2 regions of the Actinoplanes sp. NPDC000266 genome follow, and region 2 is predicted to be linked to the other one. Evidence: riboswitches for the same ligand, from Rfam matches in the RefSeq annotation. Region 2 holds a riboswitch; the other holds the start of a gene.
What was found. Region 2 has a riboswitch for S-adenosylmethionine ahead of ACFY36_RS19185 (aminotransferase class V-fold PLP-dependent enzyme). Riboswitches for the same ligand answer to the same signal wherever they lie in the genome.

Region 1 (3,814 bases), on a different contig from region 2:
GCCGTCGGGGTGTGTGTCCACGGTCGAGCCGATGATGTGCTTGCGATCGTGCGCGGCGGCCCGCTCGAGCATGAGCTCGTAGAGGGCCCGGCCCACCCCGCGCCGCCGATGCTCGGGCAGCACCTCGATCTCGACGTGCGCGTTGGTGAGGTTGTCGAGCTGGAACAGCTCCAACTCGAGGTAGCCGACGGGCTCGCCGTCGAGCAGGCCGAGATAGCGCTCGATGACCAGGCCCGGTGGCGGATGGAGAATCCCCGCTTTGAACGCTTTTTCGGTCATGAAGGGAATGTCGGGAACCTCGTACGCCTGCACGGCCCGGCGGATCCTGTACGCGATGTCCGGAGAGTCAGAAGTCTCGATAGATACACGCATGGCCGCCACCCTTCCGGGTGACGGCCATGAACGCGAACGAATTTGGTCGGGAGAACGGACGCACACCGCCTCCGGCAGTGGGTCGTTGGGTCCCTCGAGAGATTGTCGCCAAGCTCGAGAGTGAGGGACCGCGTACGGCGTCGCGCCCTCCCGCAGAGAGCATCCTGCCGACCCGGAGATCTGTTCGCAAGTCCTCGCGGGATGGAATTCTCACTTGCTGGCAGATTGCCGACTACAGAGCGTCATCCGAGCAGGCCGGCCTCGCGCGCGCCCTTCAGCGACGGCTTGATCGTGTGAGTCGGCCCGACCTGCTCGGCGACGGCGTCCAGGGTCTTGAGTCCCTCGCCCGTGTTGTAGACGACGGTCTCCTTCTCCGGGTCGAGCTTTCCGCTCTCCACAAGCTTCTTCAGTACGGCGACAGTGGTGCCACCGGCGGTCTCGGCGAAGATGCCGGTCGTCTCGGCCAGCAACCGGATGCCGGCGCGGATCTCGTCGTCGTCGGCGTAGTCCATCCAGCCACCGGTGCGCTTGACGGCCTCGATCGCGTACGCGCCGGCCGCCGGGTCGCCGATGTTCAGCGACTTCGCGATGCCGGTCGGCTTGACCGGGATGATCTCGTCAGTGCCCTTCTGGAGCGCGGTGGCGATCGGGTTGCAGCCGGCCGACTGCGCGCCGAAGACCGTCCAGCCGCCCTCGGGGGCCTCGGCCAGGCCGATCTCGACCAGCTCGCTGAACGCCTTGTCGACCTTGGTCAGCAGCTCGCCGGAGGCCATCGGGATGACCACCTGGGCCGGGATGCGCCAGCCGAGCTGCTCGGCCACCTCGTACCCCAGCGTCTTGGAGCCCTCGGCGTAGAACGGGCGCACGTTGACGTTCACGAACGCCGTGTCCTCGAACTCGTCGGTCTCCACGAGCTCGCCGCAGAGCCGGTTCACGTCGTCGTAGGAGCCCTCGATGGCCACCAGCTCGCCGCCGTACACGGCGGTGGTGATGATCTTGCCCTGCTCGAGGTCGTGCGGGATGAAGACGATGCTGGGGGCGCCGGCCCGAGCCGCGTGCGCGGCCACCGAGTTGGCCAGGTTGCCGGTCGAGGCGCAGGCGAAGCGGGTGAAGCCGAGACCGCGGGCCGCGGTGAGCGCGACCGAGACGACCCGGTCCTTGAACGAGTGGGTCGGGTTGGCCGAGTCGTCCTTGACGTACAGCGGCGCCCGCAGGCCGATCGCGGCGGCCAGGGCCGGGGCGCTGACCAGCGGCGTCAGGCCGGGGTCGAGGGTCACCCGGGTGGCCGGGTCCTGCCCGGCGGGCAGCAGCGCCGCGTAGCGCCAGATGTTCTGCGGGCCCGACTCGATGTCGGCCCGGGTCACCCGCGCGAGCGCCGCCTGGTCGTAGGCGACCTCGAGCGGGCCGAAACACTCGTAACAGGCGTGCTGGGCGACCAGCGGGTATTCGGCGCCACAGGCACGGCACACGAGGCCCTTGGCGGGCGAGGTGGTGGTAGCGCTGGGTGCACTGACGGTAGACGTCATCGAGGCCTTCCCTCTCATCTTTCCCCGCGGCGACCTGCCGATCAGGGACGGAATTAGCACCTGCCGCGCTCGGCCTCGTCGTCGAGACTGCGTGGTGGTTGCCGGGGCTTCATCGGGCCGTTCCCTCTGCCCCTCTGGATGAGGTATTCAGTTGTTTCCAACACCTTACGACGAAATCCCGGGATCCGGCTCCCGGGATCCCGAGGTGTGAGCCACGCCCTTAGCGGTGACGGGCGAGCATCGTCCGGACGGCCTCGGTGACCGCTTTGTCGTTGGCGGCGGCCCCCGGCGCCCAGTCGGTGAGCAGCAGCGACGGCCAGAAGACGAAGTTCGAGATCATGCCGAGGAACTGCGTGGCGGCCGTCTCGGGATCCTCGATCGCGGCGTCGGACAGATATCGGCGTACCGACTCGAAGTAGGGCATCTTACCCCGGCTGAACTGGGCCTCACCGAGCTCCGGGAAGCGCGGCAGCTCGGCGATGACGATCCGGAAGAGCGCGGTCATGCCGGGCCGGGTGAGCAGCTCGACATAGCGGCGGCCGATCGCGGTCAGCCCGGCCTCCAGGTCGCCGGCCGGCAACTCGGGGCCGCCGTCGTCCTCGGCCTGCCACGACGCGGTGACGATCGCGTCGAAGAGCGCGGCCTTGGTCGGGAACTGCTTGAACAGCGTGGCCTTGGAGACGCCCGCCGCCTCGGCGATCTTGGCCAGCGAGGTCCCGTCGTAGCCGGAGGCGAGGAACAGCCCGGTCGCCGCCTCCAGGATCGCGGCGCGCTTCCGCTCGGCGACTTCGCGGTGGTACGTGCTCATGCTCTCAGTATGCCCAATGGCGAGGTGAGTCACTTGACTCACCAACGCGTCGCATGGTGAGGTGAGCCGGTCAGCTCACCTTTCCGGGGGAATCACCATGCGCTTCACCGACCACACCGTTCTGATCACCGGCGGCACCGGCGGGATGGGCGAGAGCCACGTCCGCGCCTTCCACGCCGAAGGCGCCCACGTCGTCATCGGCAGCACCCCGTCCGGCCTGCCCCGGGCCCGCGAGCTCGCCGAGGAGCTGGGAGACAGAGCTCTTCCGGTACGCCTCGACGTCACCCGCGAAGAGGACTGGGCGGCCGCCGTGGACGCCGCCGGAGACCTCCAGATTCTGATCAACAACGCCGGCGCGCAGAACCCGCCGACCGCGATCGAGGCGACCGGCCGGGCCATGTGGGACCGCACGTTCGCCGTCAACGTGACCGGCCAGTTCCTCGGCATCAGGGCCGTCACCCCCGCGATGCGCCGCGCGGGCGGCGGCGCGATCGTCAACGTCGGCTCGACCATGGCGTACGGCGGAACGCCCCTTTACGCGTCATACGTGGCCGCGAAGTGGGCCCTGCGCGGCCTGACCCGCAGCGCCGCCCTCGAACTGGGCCGCGACAACATCCGCGTCAACGCCCTGCACCCCGGCGTCATCGCCACCAAGCTGATCACCGAGCCGGCCGAGCCCGGCGGCCGCCCGATCGCCGACTTCTACGACCCCTCCCCGTACGCGATCCCCCGCCTGGGCGACCCCGCCGACATCACCGCGGCGCTGCTCCACCTGGCCGGCGCCCCCTTCACCACGGGCACCGATGTGGTCGTCGACGGCGGCCTCCTGCTCGGCCCGGCCCTCTGACATGGCCACCGGCACCGCGATCGCCCAGGCGCTCGCCCTGACCCCCGCGTCACCCACCCGGGCCCGCATCGTCGACATCACCACGACCGGCCGCCGCACCGGCCGCCCTCGGCGCATCGAGATCTTCTTCTATCGCGTGCACGGCCGCTTCTACCTCAACAGCGGCCTGCTTCCGCCGCCCAGCTGGTACGCGAACCTGCTCGCCCACCCCGACTTCACGTTCCACCTCAAGAACGGCGTACGGGCCGACCTGCCGGCCCA
Region 2 (3,814 bases):
GGCGATCTCGTCGACGGTCGGTGCGGCGATGACGGCGATGTCCGGCTTGTCGGTCAAGTCGTCGGCGGCGACGACGACCAGCTGACCCTGCGGCGGCCTCGGAGTGATCAACGGGCCGACCACGGAGAACCGCTCGCCGGTGAAGTTCACATGGTGTACGCGATCGGGGTCGAGGAAGCGCCCACTCGCGACATCGCGGATGACGGCGTCGTCCTCCCACGAGTCCCACAGCAGACGGGCCACGTCGATGACGTCGGCGATCTCCTGCCGCAGCACGTCGCCGGCGAGCGGCTTGCTCCCGATGGTCGCGTGCGCCGCCGCGCTGTTCTCGGCGCCGACCACCCAGGCGCCCCGGCCCTGCGACGCGTGGTCGAGCGCCGCGAGCTGGGTGGCCAGGTGGAACGGCTCGGTCAGGGCCGGATGCAGCGTCGGGGCGAGGCCGACGCGGCGGGTGCGCCGGGCGAGGTAGCTCGCCCGGACGCCCGCTTCGGCAGATCTCGTCAAGGGTGAGTCGTTGATGGTGATCAGGGCGAATCCGGCGGCCTCGGCCACCGCCGCGGCCTCGGTGTCGGGCAGTCCGCCGCGCGCTCCCGGATGGGAGCCGGCCCCGTCGATCTCCAGCGCCAGATGAATGCTCACCCTCAAATCCTATAGGCGAAGGAGGTTAAGAAGCTAGACCGGAGTTTTCTCGCCGGCCTCGACGGCGACCGGAAGCTTGTTCTCGGCCGGCGGCAGCGGGCAGGTCGCGAACTCGGTGTAGGCGCACGGCAGGTTCGTGGCCTTGTTGAAGTCGAGGACCACCGAGCCGTCGGCCTCCGGGGCGGCGATGGCCAGGCTGCGGTTGGCCGCGTACGTGGTGACGCCCGAGGTCTCGTCGGTGAACAGCGCGAAGAAGGTGCCCGGCGTGTGCCCGTTGAACACGGTCAGGGCGAGCGGGGTGCCCAGCGCCTCGAACTCGACCCGGCCCGGCGACTCGTACACGTGCTCCAGGCCCTCGACGGCGGCGCCCACGGTGATCTGCCGCGGCTCGCCGAACGGCACGTAGCGGCCGCTGAGCTCCCATTTCTCGGTGGGTTCGTACGTGGGGGTGCCCTGATAGGCCGTACGCAAAGGGTTGTCGGGGTGCCGGGGCCGCACGATGTCGAAGCCGCTGCGCTTGGCCACCTCGATGACGGCCTCGCCGTAGCCGGCGGTGACACCGCCGCGCTCGGGCAGCACGCCGAACTCGTGCCGGCCGGTCACCTCGGCGCCGTCGACCGTCAGGGACTCGCCGTCGGTGAGGTCGACCACTACACCGTTGGGCCCGGTGCTCCACTCGCCCGGGGCGTCGGTGAAGCGCTGCGGGTTCTCGTTGAGGAAGTTGAGGCTGGTCACGGCGAGGAAGCCGTGGCGGCCGGCCCGGTTCTCCTCGTGCGCGGCGTGCCACTCGGCCCAAGTCTGCTTCGTCATGCAACGACCATATGCCTACTTGACCGGTAGGAGATAGGTGGTGCTAGTCTCCGTTTCAGGTCATGAGCGCCAGCGACAAGCCCCGGCTCGCTGGCCGGCAACCCTTGCGTTCGCGATGGGGTGCCCCGGGTGAGGACCAGGCTCGCGTCGAGGACGACGCGGGCAAGCGCGGACCCGTGGCGGGTCCCCGACCCACGCGGAGGCATCTCCATGTCCGACGAGCTCGACATCATCGGCGCCGACCTCACCGTCGACCTTCCCGACGGCCGTACGGTGCGTTTCGCCCACCTCGACTACGCGGCCTCGGCCCCCGCCGTGCGGGCCGCCGCCGACGCCGTGACCGGTTTGCTTCCCCTGTACGGCAGCGTGCACCGCGGCACCGGCCGCCGCTCGCAGAAGTCGACCCTCGAATACGAGCGCGCCCGCGACATCGTGGCCGAGTTCCTCGGCTGTCGCCCCGGCGACGAAGTCATCTTCACCCGCAACACCACCGACGCGCTCAACCTGCTCGCCCGCTCACTGCCGGCCGGCACCACGACGGTCGTCTTCGACGGCGAGCACCACGCGAACCTGCTCCCCTGGCCCTCGCCGGTCCGCCTGCCCGCGCCCACCTCCGTCGCTTCCGCCCTGCAGGCGGTCGAAGAAGCGCTTTCGGCCGTACGCGGCCCCGCGCTCCTCGCGGTGACCGGGGCGAGCAACGTCACGGGCGAGATCTGGCCCGTACGCCAGCTGGCCGACATCGCGCACGCTCACGGCGCCCGGGTGGTCGTCGACGCGGCACAGCTGGCTCCGCACGTGCCGCTGGACCTGGACGCGCTCGGCGCCGACTACCTGGCCCTGTCCGGGCACAAGCTCTACGCGCCGTTCGGCGCCGGCGTGCTGGCCGGCCGCCAGGACTGGCTCGACGAGGCCCAGCCCTACCTGTACGGCGGCGGAGCCAGCGCCGCCGTCGGCGACTTCGCCGGCGACGTCACGTGGGCCACCGGCCCGGCCCGCCACGAGGGCGGCACCCCGAACCTGATCGGCGCGGTCGCCCTGGGCGCGGTGTGCGACGCGCTGCTGCGCGCCGACCGGGCCGCCCTGCTGGAACACGAGCAGAGCCTGCTGGCCGGCCTCGACGGCGTCTCCCTGTTCAACGGCGAGGTCCCCCGCGTAGGCATCGTCTCGTTCGCCGTGCCCGACCCGTCCGGCGCCGCCGAGCGCCTGGCCCGCGACTACGGCATCGGCGTACGGGCCGGCCAGTTCTGCGCCCACCCGCTGGTCCGCCGCCTGACCGGAAACGCCACCACCGAGGGCTGCGAGACTGCCCCCGGCCTGCTGCGGGCCAGCTTCGGCCTGGGCTCGGCGCCCGAGGACGTCACCCGGCTGCTCGACGCCCTGACCGGCCTGCGCCTCATCTGAGGACCGAGCCTTCTCCGGCTCGATGCGACAACGACCACGGCCGCACCCGGACCGGATCCCGCCAGTCGTTGTCGTGGACCGTCCGCGCCATCGGTCAGCTCGGGCTCAGGAGACAGAACTCGTTACCCTCGGGGTCGGCGAGGACCTTCCACGGGACGTCGAGGTCGACGAGGGTGGCGCCCAGCGTTCGCAGGCGGGTGGCCTCGATCTCCAGGTCGTCGGTGGGGTAGGGGCGGATGTCCAGGTGGACCCGGTTCCACACGGTCTTCGGGTCGGGGTTGCGGAGGAACTGCAGGTAGGGGCCGACCCCCTGGGCCGAGCGCAGCACCGCGTTGTCGTCGGTGGCCTTGAGGACGGTCCAGTCCGTCGCCTGGCCCCAGAAGCCGGCCATCCGGTGCGGGCCGGCGCAGTCGACCACCACCGTCGCGATGGGGCCGGTCTGCTCGTAGAGCGAGTCCAGCACGCAGAACTCGTTGCCCTCGGGGTCGGCCATCACCGTCCATGACGCGTCGCCGGGCTGGCCCACGTCGGCGAGGGTCGCGCCGAGCTCTCGAAGACGCGCGACCAGCGACGTCTGGTGGGCGGGCGAGGTCGTGGCCAGGTCGAGGTGCACCCTGTTCTTCACCGTCTTGGGCTCTGCCGAGACGACCAGGTCGACGACGACCGCGACCGGGTCGGGATAGCTGAAGCCCGCCGGCTCGAGGTTCGTCACGCCCGGGCCCTCGCTGGAGAGCTCCCAGCCGAGCGCCTCCGCCCAGAAGGCGCCCAGCGCCGCGTCGTCCCGGGCCTTCATATTGATCTGCACCAGCCGCGTCGCCATGCGACGACCCTAGACGTGGTCGAGCCAGAGGACGATGCCGGTGGTGCCGGTCAGGACGGCGGCGACGCCGGCCCGGATGGCGGCGGCGCAGCGGGCCTCCGTGAACGATGCCGGGTCGTACTCCGACGACATGCCCAGGCCCTC

Region 1: another riboswitch for S-adenosylmethionine. It lies ahead of thrC (threonine synthase); the one in region 2 lies ahead of ACFY36_RS19185 (aminotransferase class V-fold PLP-dependent enzyme).

The regions. Positions count from the first base shown of each region.
Region 1 is NZ_JBIAZI010000005.1:23,166-26,979, reverse strand. Features, by position in the region: gene ACFY36_RS20580 (GNAT family N-acetyltransferase) at 1-372, opposite strand, end outside; gene thrC (threonine synthase) at 615-1,898, opposite strand; SAM riboswitch class I at 1,910-2,043, opposite strand; gene ACFY36_RS20570 (TetR/AcrR family transcriptional regulator) at 2,119-2,706, opposite strand; gene ACFY36_RS20565 (SDR family NAD(P)-dependent oxidoreductase) at 2,804-3,553, shown strand; partial or broken gene ACFY36_RS20560 (nitroreductase/quinone reductase family protein) at 3,510-3,814, shown strand, end outside.
Region 2 is NZ_JBIAZI010000004.1:579,935-583,748, reverse strand. Features, by position in the region: gene ACFY36_RS19195 (LLM class flavin-dependent oxidoreductase) at 1-639, opposite strand, end outside; gene ACFY36_RS19190 (DUF1684 domain-containing protein) at 673-1,449, opposite strand; SAM riboswitch class IV at 1,508-1,624, shown strand; gene ACFY36_RS19185 (aminotransferase class V-fold PLP-dependent enzyme) at 1,660-2,850, shown strand; gene ACFY36_RS19180 (VOC family protein) at 2,945-3,670, opposite strand; gene ACFY36_RS19175 (hypothetical protein) at 3,680-3,814, opposite strand, start outside.